Regions from separate parts of the Rhodococcus qingshengii JCM 15477 genome, predicted to be linked through region 2. Evidence: riboswitches for the same ligand, from Rfam matches in the RefSeq annotation. Region 2 holds a riboswitch; each other region holds the start of a gene.
What was found. Region 2 has a riboswitch for S-adenosylmethionine ahead of M0639_RS32400 (aminotransferase class V-fold PLP-dependent enzyme). Riboswitches for the same ligand answer to the same signal wherever they lie in the genome.
Positions count from the first base shown of each region.

Region 1 (3,840 bases), on a different replicon from region 2:
CGCGCTGTCCAACTGCGCAAGCTCCTTACGAGCGGAGCGAGCCTCCGGCGCGATCAGAATCTCGAGATCGACCAGCACTGCGACGCTGTCGGGATCGCGTCCTTCTTCGGCGACGGCAGCGCGTATCCGTGCGCGTTCGAGCTGTGCCTCACGCAGATCCGCAGCGCGAATCCGAACCACATTGGTAGGGAATGAAGCCAAATCGAGAGCCTTTTCACCCTCGGTGAGGTCCACCCAGTAGTCGCCGCCGATGATGGGCAGGTTGCCGGGTGCGCCCTCAGCGGCCGGATGGTGACCGGATCCGGTCAACTCGACCGCTACGTGCAGAGAATGCGAAGCGAGTGAAGACATGTGAGACCTCCGAAAATCAGAAAAGTATGGGATGAGCGAGACGAATCGTCAGCTCGAACACATTCCTGAAGAGGTGCGGCACAGATCGACATGGCGACGGCACCACTGACCGAGAGTGATGCTCACTCTCGAAGGGGTGGCGGGAAAATCCGCTGGTGCCATGGCTGCCATGCTAGTTGTCCGTTCGAGTTTTCGGGGACCGAGCTCAGCTCAGACGCACTCGGCTGCGCCGGCATTGTCGTCTGCGGCTCCGAGGAAGGGGCGGGTCTCGGGCACAGGGTTCCACGCACCTGCCGTCTTCGCGTACTTCCAATCACGCTGATTCGAAACCAGGATGTTCACGGCGTCGACCAACCGCGTCACGTCGTCCGAGCTGCTACCGAGGCCGAGGCTGGCGCGAACTGCACCGCCGGAGAGGCCGAGGCGCGCGAGAACCGGATGTGCGCAGAAGCGACCGTCGCGAACTCCGATGCCGTGCTCGGCGGAGAGGAATGCGGCGATCTCGCCCGCTTCGAATCCGTCAACGGTGAAGGTGACGATTCCGACGGCGTCGGGAGCGTCGTTCCACAGTCGCACGAGTGAGACGCCCTCGATGGCGGACAAGCCGTCAGTGAGCTGGGCGGTGAGCGCCTTCTCATGCTCGGCGATCACGTCGAAGTCCAGGGCGTGCAGGGTTTCGCAGGCGGTCGCGATGGCAGCCGCACCGAGCACGTTGGGGGAACCCGCCTCGTGGCGTGCGGGCGCGCAAGCCCACTCGGTGGATTCGATGGTCACCTCACGCACGGCGCCGCCGCCGGCGAGGTACGGCTGAGCTTCGTCGAGCCAGTCACGGCGGCCGACGAGAACGCCGGCGCCGAAGGGCGCGTACAGCTTGTGGCCCGAGAACGCTACGTAGTCGACGCCGCATTCCTGCAGGTCGATGCGACGGTGGGGAGCCAACTGAGCAGCGTCGACGAGAATACGTGCGCCGCAACGGTGAGCGATGTCAGCCAAACGTGCAATCGGCAGGATCTCACCGGTCACGTTGGAGGCCCCGGTGATTGCGAGCAGCGCGGCAGGCTTGGTGCACAGTTCACCGATCAGACGCTCGATCGTTTCTTCGATGGTGTCTGCGGCGGTGACGATACGAGCGTCGTTCCACGGCAACAAGTTTGCGTGATGCTCGACGTCGAGGACGACGGTGCTGCCAGGGACGCACTGTGCAAGCAGGTTCAGCGAATCGGTGGTGTTCCGGGTGAAGACGACAACCTGATCGTCGGCACAGTTCACGAAACGAGCAACGGATTCACGAGCGTTCTCGTAGGTGAGCGTGGAGATCCGGGACGCGTAGCCGGCACCGCGGTGGACGCTGGCGTATGTCGGCAGCAACTCGGCGATACGGTCGGTGACCTGGGCCAATGCCGGCGCACTCGCGGCGTAGTCGAAGTTGGCGTAGGAGCATTCGCCACCCTGAACCAATGGAACCTGCAGGTCGGAACCCGAAACCTTGGCAATCGCGGTGGTGCAGCAGGTGTCGGCACTCAATACAGCAGTCATCGAAGACAATCCTCACGTTCAAGGACTCGTTCGTCGGGAGATGGCCCCTGAAGAGTCCGCGCTTGCCGCATTCGTTTTCGAACGCAGCCGGGTCGTCACCCGGAGCACCCCACCGCGGAGGAGGGTTGCCGACCAGCAAGCCGGGGCTGAACACTGGTACTCGTGACCTGGCAACGAGGATGGCAGGAACCTCCCGTGCTTGTCAAGACGAAGTCGCGAAGATCTCCGTCAGGGCGCGATGGTCCGGCAAGCAAGGTGGAGCGCGAGTCGCGTTTCCGGATCGGCCAGATCGACCGAGAGAAGGCGCTGAATTCTATCGATCCGACTCGATACGGTGTTGCGGTGCAACCCCATTCGGGTTGCGGTGTGAGCCAGAGACGATTCTTCGTCGAGGTACGTCGACAGAGTCTCGAGCAACTCTCCATTGGAATCGCGTAGCGGTGCGAGCAATGCTGCGGCCGCAGGCTGGAAGGTGTCGGTTCGCGTCCACGCCAGCAGCAACTGCGCCAGCCCGAGGCGGTCCACGTGCAGGAATCGACCTGTTTGAGATCGGGAACCGGCGAGCCGAGCGGCATCCCCGGCCTCCGACAGGGACGAACCGATTCCAGCCGGACCGTCGTGTGCGCGTCCCACACCTACCCAGGTCTCCATCGTGGGTTCCAACCTGGCCTGAGCTGCACGGATGCACTCGGCGATCCTGGTGATCGCCTCCGGTCGCGGCTCGCCTGGCAGAGTCGTCCACGCCGCCCAGCCGTCAGCCTGTTCCACGACATTGGCGTCGATTCCCTCGGCGGCGAGAGCATCTGCAACCTCGCTGCGTCTTGCCACCAGGTCGACCTCACCGACCGCCAGGACTTTGATGCCGATGTGCCATCCGTCCAGCATCCAACCCGCGTCGAGTGCGCGCCGGAGCAGTCCGGGTGTGGCGTCTGCTGACGTGTCGATCAGTTCACCGAGCAACGCGCTACGCCGGCGCGCTTCACGCTCGTCGACCATGCGCGCAACGGCCAGTCGGTGCCCGGCAGCCAACGAGGCCACGTCGAGAACCACTGAGAGAGAAGCCTCTTCGACGCTTTGACGCACCGGGAGCAGCACCGCCAGCCAGGGCTCTCGGGCTGCGCCGGACATCACCGGGCACGCAATCAGGACCCCGCCAGAGTCCAATTCGACCGTGGTGGGCGCCCCGCGACCCGACAACATACCGGCAGCTGCTCGATCAGCGTCTGACAACACGTCGGCGCCGGTCATCGGACGTCCGGACGAGTCCAGGAGAAAGAATGAACGCTGAAAGGTGTTCAGTAGCACCGACAGAAGATTCTCGACGCTTCCTCCGGCTCGTTGGCCCGCGTGTGTCGCCCGCAGTACTGCGTCGGCCATCACCGCCCGCGAATTCGAGAGAAGATCACGAAGATCCACGCTGAACTGCCACGGGTCGGATACTCCGAGCACCACCAGTCCGAGCCGATCGGCAAGCAACGAGAGATTCGCATCCTCCGCCGCAGTGCTGTGCACAGCGACCACCTGGCAGCCGGTCGCCGCTGTGCGCCGAAGGAGAGCGTCGAATCTCCACTCCCCGATGTCGATTCGATCGAGAATCACCAGAACTGATCCTGAACTCGCCGCACCCGACACGGCCTCGGCCGACTGTGCCGATTCCCCGGTGAGTGCTCCCACTGTCGTCACGACAGGATCACCCTCCCCGGCAAGTCGATACAGCCCGACAAAGGCCGGGTTGTTCAGCAACGCCGAAACACTCGCGCTCATCGCGCCTCCATCAGCACTGCGTCGTGGTCGATCCCGAATGCCCGCGGGCCGACAACTTTCAATCTGCCCACTTCGTCCGCCCACCACTGTGGACCGGGAAGAACCAACACGGCCACATCGTGCCCCTGGTGCACGGATTCACACGAGACGAAGGCGCCGGTCCGCACGTCGAGCAACGTCACGATGTCC
Region 1 covers NZ_CP096563.1:652,478-656,317, reverse strand. Annotated here, with positions in the region: gene M0639_RS02975 (LLM class oxidoreductase) at 1-351, opposite strand, end outside; gene M0639_RS02970 (aminotransferase class V-fold PLP-dependent enzyme) at 562-1,887, opposite strand; SAM riboswitch class IV at 1,941-2,055, opposite strand; gene M0639_RS02965 (PucR family transcriptional regulator) at 2,116-3,651, opposite strand; gene M0639_RS02960 (DUF917 domain-containing protein) at 3,648-3,840, opposite strand, start outside.
Region 1: it holds a riboswitch for S-adenosylmethionine, as region 2 does, so the genes downstream of both, M0639_RS02970 (aminotransferase class V-fold PLP-dependent enzyme) here and M0639_RS32400 (aminotransferase class V-fold PLP-dependent enzyme) in region 2, are expected to answer to the same signal.

Region 2 (3,840 bases):
GCCGATGAGGGCAGGGTCGTGTGGCGCGAGCTGTCAGCCTCGTCGGCACGGTGCATGCAAAGCGATGAAGGCATCGCGCACCGGGCGGACGCTGTCCGTGAACTGGACCCAAAGCGCGAGAGCGGTGGTGGGTGCGCGTCAGTGCGGTGACCGGGTTGAGAGCTACGGGATCTCGGTGGGCCAGCGCGTGTTGGAAATCGGATCGGTTGGGTGTCTGTCCTGTCCGGGCTCTCGGTTCGAGCGGAGCATGAGGTCGGCGTGCCGCACCCGCAGTCGTCCCTGGTGGCCATTGGCGTATCGGATTTCGCAGACAGAATCGAGGGACATAATGGGTGAAGGACAAAGTCGTTGCTTCCGTGGAGCATTCGTCGTCGCTGATCGAAGTGACGACGATGGTGGGTTGGATGCAACAGTGGCGGCAACGATTGCTTCGCTGGTGTCATGTGGTGCGGAGACACGGGGTGAGTTCTCTGACGTCAGTCCTGATGCGCGGCTCGCTGGCATGTTGGCTGGATTGTTCCGTACGAGCGCACTGGTAGAGCAGTGCGAACGCTTTCGGGTAGACTGCACGGTGTCGACGTTGCACATCCGGTTCGGCGGTGGAGGTGCGCTGCGCGATGCTGGTTATCCCTGGGACGCCGTGGCGGCCAAAGCGGCGCTCTCTGTTGTCGCGGAGTTGGGGGTGACCGGCGAAGTGGAGTACGCCAACTTCGATTCGAGCGAGCCTCTGTTCGTCCGGTGGGTTCTGGACGGAGGCTTGTTGGCCGAGAGTCTGGACGTGTTGTGTACGCCGCCTGAGAGGCAAATACCGCTGGCGACCTACGAGAAAACTCTCGTAGGTCGCCAGCGGTATTTGTGGTCATGACTGTCCGGCCGCGCTGTGGGGGAAGTTGTCTGTGGACCTGTCCGGCTCTTTGCTGCCGCCGACACCAGCGAACCGGCCCTCACAGATCAGGTGTGAGGGCCGGTTCTCTGGTGCGGATTCGGGGCAGGTGCGGCAAGGCGAAGGATCCGCACCTGCCCCGTGTCGGTCAGGCCGCCTGACTGTGCTGGTGGTCGCTGTCGAGGACGCCGGCGATCTCCGCGCCGATCGCAGCTAGTCGGGCTTCGGCTGCGACGAGCGTCTGCTCGTCAGGGAACAGGAGCGAGGTCGCAGCGTTGCGAGCAGCGTCCTCTTCCACTCGTAGCAGTTCGATCGACTGTTGCAACCGAGCGGATTCGGTTCGCTCTGGGGCGGTGAGACGGTGCAACGTCTCTGCTACTACTGGTGCGATGCGGGCTGTGCCCCGCCGGAGCTGAGACCGGGAGACCGGGACGTCCGCCAGTGTCGTGTAGTCATGCCGGATCGTGAATCCGACGATCTGGCCTTCGGACGTTTCCGGCGCCGCGGTGGACGCTGGCGTAAGTGGGAGCAATTCTGCGATGCAGTCCGTGACCTGGGCCAATGCCTGGCGCACTGGCTGCGTAGTCGAAGTTTGCGTACGAACACTCGCCGCCCTGCACGAGGGGAACCTGCAGGTCAGAACCCGAAACCTTGGCAATGGGGGCGGTGGCACAGAACTCGGCACTCAAAACAGCAGTCATCGAAGACAATCCTCACGTTCAAGGACTCATTTTTCGGGTGTTGTTCCCGGAAGCCCGCGCTTGCCGCATCCGTTTTCGGATACAGCCGGGTCGTCACCCGGAGCACCCCACCGCGGAGGAGGGTTGCCGACCAGCAAGCCGGGGCTGAACACTGGTACTCGTGACCTGCAAAGGAGAATGGCAGGAACTTCCAACCTTGTCAACCTGACGCGTAATCCATCTGTCTCGGCTGCATAGAGCCTGAGATCGAGCCGGCCGAACATGCTCGGCACGACGCTTTCCGAGGATGGCCTTCGAACTGCTCCGCAGTAGCAGATCTGCGTTCATCTGCTTGTCGGACGCACGCCCGGCAAGCAGATTGACGCAGTCTTTATTTTAACTTACATTCAATTAACGCCGACGGAGTGATCTCGGTTTTCGGGACGATGGCGATGAATCAGAGAGAACCAGCTTCGTTGGGCACCAAATTCATTGAAAGGTAGTGCGGTGAGCAAGGATTCGACACCAAATCCACTTGCGCAGCAGGTCATCGATCGGCACGCGTCGGGTTTTGACGCGTCGAGGCCGGCAGAGGTCAGCCGTCAACATCAGCGCGGCAAACTGACCGCCCGCGAGCGCATCGCACTATTGGCCGACGAGGATGGCTTCTTCGAATTCGGCGGACTGGCCGGGCCCGGGCCTGCTCAGCCCGGAAGCGACCCCCTGATTGCACCCGGCGACGGCGTCGTCACGGGAGTGGCCTACGTGGATGGTCGGCCAGTAGCGCTGGCGGTCTTCGACTTTACCGTGCTGGGCGGCAGCAACGGCGTCACCGGAATGCAGAAGGTCGCTCGATGCGCCGAACGCGCTCTGCTAGACCGGATCCCGCTGATCTTGCTGAGCGACGGGGGCGGGCACCGCATGCAGGAGGGTCTGGATTCACGCCACGCCGCACCCGGGTCACCTCTACTTCAACAGCTCGTCGATTTGTCGGGACTGGTTCCTGTCGTCTCGGCGATGATGGGCCCGGGTTTCGGTGTCGCAACAAACCTCGCTGCACTCAGCGATTTTGTTGTGATGGTCAGGGATATGTCGACCCTGGGGATGTCCTCCTCGCCGTTTGTCGCTGCTGCCACGGGTGAGAATCTGACCAATGAGCAGATCGGCGGCGCCGATGTTCAGGCATGCAACGGTGTTGCGGATATCGCGGTCGACGACGAGCCAGAAGCCATCGACGCGATTCGGGCGTTCCTCGGGTTCTTGCCGTCGAGTTCAGAGGAATTTCCGCCACGAGTGCCCGGCATTCGGAAACCGGCCGCCGTCGATCTCGACGAGGTCGTGCCGCTCAGCAGTCGCCAATCCTACGATGTCAGGGACGTAATCCGCGGAATAGCCGACGAGGATTCGGTATTCGAACTGCGCGAGGTCGTTGCGGCCAACGTAGTGACCAGCTTCGCGCGCATCGACGGACGTCCAGTAGGAGTCATCGCGAACCAGCCGCTTCATCTGGGTGGGGCGCTCGACAGCCCTGCCTGTGAAAAAGCCGCACATTTTATTGCAGTCTGCGATGCGTTCGGCTTGCCGCTGGTCATCCTGATCGATCTGCCGGGGTTCCTTATCGGTACTGCTGCCGAATCCAGCCAGTTGTCCCGGCGCAGTGGGCGATTGGTCTTCGAGATGGGGCAGGCAACCGTCCCTCGGTTCAGTATCGTTCTGCGCAAAGGGTACGGAGCCGCGTACATCGCGATGGGCGGCGGACGGAGCTACGGAGCCGATCTCGCCCTTGCGTGGCCTACTGCCGAGATCTGCGCAATGCCGGTGGAAGGCGCAGTTGACATCGCCTACCGCCGCGAGTGGGAAGCTGCGGATGATCCTACGGCCCATCGTAAGTCGCTGATTGCCAAGTTCAGTTCCAATATCGGAGCTTTCGAAGCCGCTGACGGATTCGGAATTGACGACGTGGTTGCCCCTTCGGATACCCGTCGACTTCTAGCCGAAGCACTGTCCCGGGTTGCTCCGCGACGAGAATCTCGGGTGCCGGGCAAACGCCGGACAATTTCCCCGATCTAGTCCGTCTCCACTTCGGAAGTACACGTACGACTAGGCCACCATCGCTCACAGCCCGAGCGATGGTGGCCTGATTTCTCCGAAAAATCCTGTCAGCCAAGCATTCTGGATTCAGTATCGCTGCGATTACGCCTTGACTACAGCTGCCAGCTTTCGCTTCTCGGCGAAGGCAAGGGCGTCGGCCCAGGTGGCACCCTTCATCAGCAGGCC
Region 2 covers NZ_CP096567.1:279,620-283,459, reverse strand. Annotated here, with positions in the region: gene M0639_RS32410 (hypothetical protein) at 572-865, shown strand; gene M0639_RS32405 (hypothetical protein) at 1,032-1,457, opposite strand; partial or broken gene M0639_RS32400 (aminotransferase class V-fold PLP-dependent enzyme) at 1,366-1,584, opposite strand; SAM riboswitch class IV at 1,636-1,750, opposite strand; gene M0639_RS32395 (acyl-CoA carboxylase subunit beta) at 2,071-3,633, shown strand; gene M0639_RS32390 (NAD(P)/FAD-dependent oxidoreductase) at 3,757-3,840, opposite strand, start outside.

Region 3 (3,840 bases), on a different replicon from region 2:
GAGATGGTGAAGGCGGCCCACAGAACCACTGCGGCCTGGCCCAGTCGGGTGAGTACGTATCGAGTCATGATTACTTACCCGACAACCATGCGTCGTAGAACTGCAGGCGCGAGGAGGCTTCGAAGTTCAGGTCCTGCACACTCGATCCGGCGCCGATGGCCTGCGAGAGCTCGATGGTGGGGATGGAGAGTCCACGGTCGAGGATCAATTCCTGTGCGGTGGATACCAGTTCGCCGCGTTGGCCGTTGTCCGTGGCTGCAAGCTGGTCTGTGAGTACCTTGTCGAGCTCCGGATCTGCGCCGCGACGGTTCAGGTTGCGGCCTTCGGTGCTGAACGATGCCCGCAAGATGTCGGCGTCCGCGCGAGTGCTGTTGTAATACAGCGAATCGTAATCACCCGATACTCCCTTCTCGGTCCATTCACCGTTCGAGACCAAGTTGAGCTGCAGGTCGACGCCGACCTTCTTGAGCTGCTGCTGCACGAGCTCGAGGATGGCCTGGTTACCCGAGAACACCGGACTGAAGGTGACGCTGAAAGTGAGCTTCTGCCCGTCCTTCTCGCGGATACCGTCGCTGCCGGTCTTCCAACCAGCCGCGTCGAGGAGTTTCGCCGACTTGTCGGCGTCGTACGTCACGACACTGGATTCGTCGCTGTAGAGCGGAGTGGTGTGAGCCAGCGGGCTCGTGGCCGGGAAGAACGACGGATCCAGAACGGTGTCGACGAGTTCTTGGCGGTTGATCGCGGGAATGATGGCCTGACGAACAGCCTGATCAGCGAGAACGCCGCGACTGACGTTGGGCTGGAAGAAGAAGCTCACACCCGGGTTCGGCCTTGTGAGGATTCGTCCACCCGCGCCCTCGATTTGCGGCGCATCCTGCGGAAGCGCATCGCTGACCGCATCGAGCTGGCCGGAGGCCACGCTGCCCGCCCGCACACCGGATTCGGGAACCACCGTGAAGTCGACGCCATCGAGGTACGCCTCGCCCTGATGCGCGACCGCATCCGAGGCCCAGTTGTATCCCGCACGCTTGGCGATCTTGACGCTCTTGTCCTGCTGCCAGTCGGTGTACACGAACGGTCCGGAGGCGATCACCGCTGCACCGGGGCAGCGCTGCTCGGATGCCAGCGCGGTGGTGGAATCGGCGAGGATTCCGAGCTGTGGCGTCGAAGTTGCTTGCAGGAACTGAACATTGGGTCCGGAGAAATTGATCTTCGCCGTGTGAGCATCTACGACGTCGGTACCGGTGTACGAGGACAGGTAACTCTTTGCCAACGACGCGTTCGGTCCCAGGTTCTTGACCGAGTCGAAGGTCTTCTTCACCGAATCCGCCGTCACCGGTGTGCCGTCACTGAAGGTGGCGTCGTCGCGAAGGACGAACGTGAAGCTCGCGGCGTCGGGGCTGATCTCCCAGCTCTTGGCGAGCCACGGGGTGATCTCTCCGGTGTCGGGATTCTGATCGGTAAGCGAATCCACCACTGTGCGAGTGACATACACGGTCTGGTTACTGCCGGCCTGGGCTGGATCGGCGCACGTCGGCGCCTGTGACAGACCGTAGCGAAGGGTTCCGCCGGACTGGGCGGGGCCTGCGTCGGCAGCACTGTCACTCCCGCTGCTGCAGCCGGCGAGGACGGTGCCGAGAACCGAGACAGCACCGATACCGGCGATTACGGTCGCGCGTTTGCGGGCACCGAATGAGGGCGAAGACACCAAGAACTCCTAAAGAGGCATGCCGAAGAGCGCACCCGTCGCCTGAGACGAAAAAGGCGATCGAGCACGAATCACTTGTGAGAGAAGAGAAAACAGACTTGTCGACGACTCGCCTGAGTGTGAATGACTGACCGAGAGGTCAGTTGGTACAGAAAGATCCCGCGGTGCGGCACAGGTCTACGTGACGACGCGACCAGGCGGTATCGAAACCGCCTTCGACTGCCTTCATTTCGTGTTCCTCCATCGGTCCTGGCGGTAGCACCCGCACCCGATCACTCGGGGGGTTGCTGCGACGTCAATGAGCCAGGTCTCTCGGTCGCTCTGGATGGTCGTTCGCAAGTGTACGAGGTCAAACCCGGGTGTTGTCAACCCGGTCGGTAGGAATTGCTGCTCGAGTCACATTTTCGAGCACCCGAAGTTGTTTCTCGAACGGGTGGACGCCCACCTCTTCGGGCGAGAGTGAAGCGTCGTAAAGCGGTGTGTATCCACTGGACAGATACAGCGCGACGGCCTCCGGCTGCCGAGGACCCGTCGTGAGAAACACACGGTTGTATCCACGAAGTTCGATCTCTCGTTCCAACTCGCGAACGACGGCCTTGCCGAGGCCGCGCTTCCGATAGTCGACCGACGTCCAGATTCTCTTCAGTTCGGCAGTGGTGGAATCGAATTGACGAAACGCACCACCGGCGATCGGCAGACCGTCGTGGGTGAGCACCAGAAGCGCACCCTGCGGGTAGGCAAATTCTTCTGCCGGATACGTCGTGAGATCATCGAGCATCGCTTCGCGAGTCCCGCCGTAACGCGAACTGTATTCGAGTGCCAACTCCGCGATCAGTGGAGCTGCCAAGGGATCGTCCTGCGATACCGAATAGACCTCTACCGCTCCGACACCCTCGAGCTGTCGAGTTCCGAGCTCCAGTGCCACAACACTTTCCTCCATGAATCTGGTCAACGCTCCCCCAGCCTGAAAACTTCCGGAGCGAGGGTGGTTCCGTCGACGAGGTCCGCCACAAGTTCACCCAAGGCCGGACCGAACTTGAACCCGTGCCCCGAGAATCCCGCCGCCACCGTGACGGCGCCGACTCGGTCGATGACGAAGTTACTGTCCGGCGTGCTCGTGTACAGGCACGTGATCGACTCGACACGGGTGGAATCGACGCCGGGCAACCACGACTCGGCGTACTGGGCCAATCGCCGCTCTCCGTCGACGTCAGGGGTGTAGTCACGGGTCTGCGGAGTCACCACCGGCCCGGTCGCGTGTTCGCCGATCTTGATCCCGTCCTCGGAACCGAGCCCGTAGATCCCCGCGGTCTCCAATTCTGCGCCGGTGTGGTGAACGAAACTCGGCCACTCGACTCCGGGATCGAGCGGTGCGAAGTGTGCTGGTTGTTCCTGTGTCGTGCGCAGTGTCGGCAATACGATCTCGGAGCCGAGACCGCTGTCTGCGATCAGGTCCGCAGTCCACGCACCGGCCGCGATCACGACCTGACGAGCTGCGAGCGTTCCACTGTCCGTCACCACGTCCACGCCGTAGGACGCCCGCGCGAGTGCCAACACCCGAACATCGTGACGGACCTCGGCGCCCGCAAACACCGCTCCTGCCTTCAGAGCGGTCACTGCGCGGTCCGCGTGCAACCGGCCTGCGTCGGGATGATGGAGCACCGTGGTGTCGAATCGCAGCCCCGGCCAACGGGCGGACGCCTCGGCAGGAGTGAGGATCTCACCCTTGATGCCCGCCTCGCGAAGTATCTTCGCCTTGGACTGCACTGCCTGCGGCAGGCCGTGATCGACGGCACCGGTGAGTTCCAGGAACCCGATGTCCGTCGTGGTCTCCAACTCCCGCCACAGCGGCAGCGCGCCGGCCGCCAAACCTGTGTACAGGTGATTGTCGTACGCCTGCCGATAGATACGCGAAGTACCGTGCGACGCACCGTGCTTGTGACTCGGCCCGAACTGTTCCAGCTGAACTACGCTACGTCCGCGTGCCGCGAGCCGCCATGCGGCGGAGGACCCGACGAGTCCTCCGCCGATGACGATCACATCGAAAATCTCACTCATGGACGAGAGCTCACTTGGTCTTCGGAAGGCCGGGCGGGTTGATCAGGGACGTGTCGACGGCTTCGCTGGTGATG
Region 3 covers NZ_CP096563.1:1,568,239-1,572,078, reverse strand. Annotated here, with positions in the region: gene M0639_RS07240 (ABC transporter permease) at 1-68, opposite strand, end outside; gene M0639_RS07235 (ABC transporter substrate-binding protein) at 71-1,708, opposite strand; gene M0639_RS35075 (putative leader peptide) at 1,848-1,937, opposite strand; SAM riboswitch class I at 1,946-2,040, opposite strand; gene M0639_RS07230 (GNAT family N-acetyltransferase) at 2,058-2,648, opposite strand; gene M0639_RS07225 (FAD-dependent oxidoreductase) at 2,657-3,766, opposite strand; gene M0639_RS07220 (ABC transporter substrate-binding protein) at 3,777-3,840, opposite strand, start outside.
Region 3: it holds a riboswitch for S-adenosylmethionine, as region 2 does, so the genes downstream of both, M0639_RS35075 (putative leader peptide) here and M0639_RS32400 (aminotransferase class V-fold PLP-dependent enzyme) in region 2, are expected to answer to the same signal.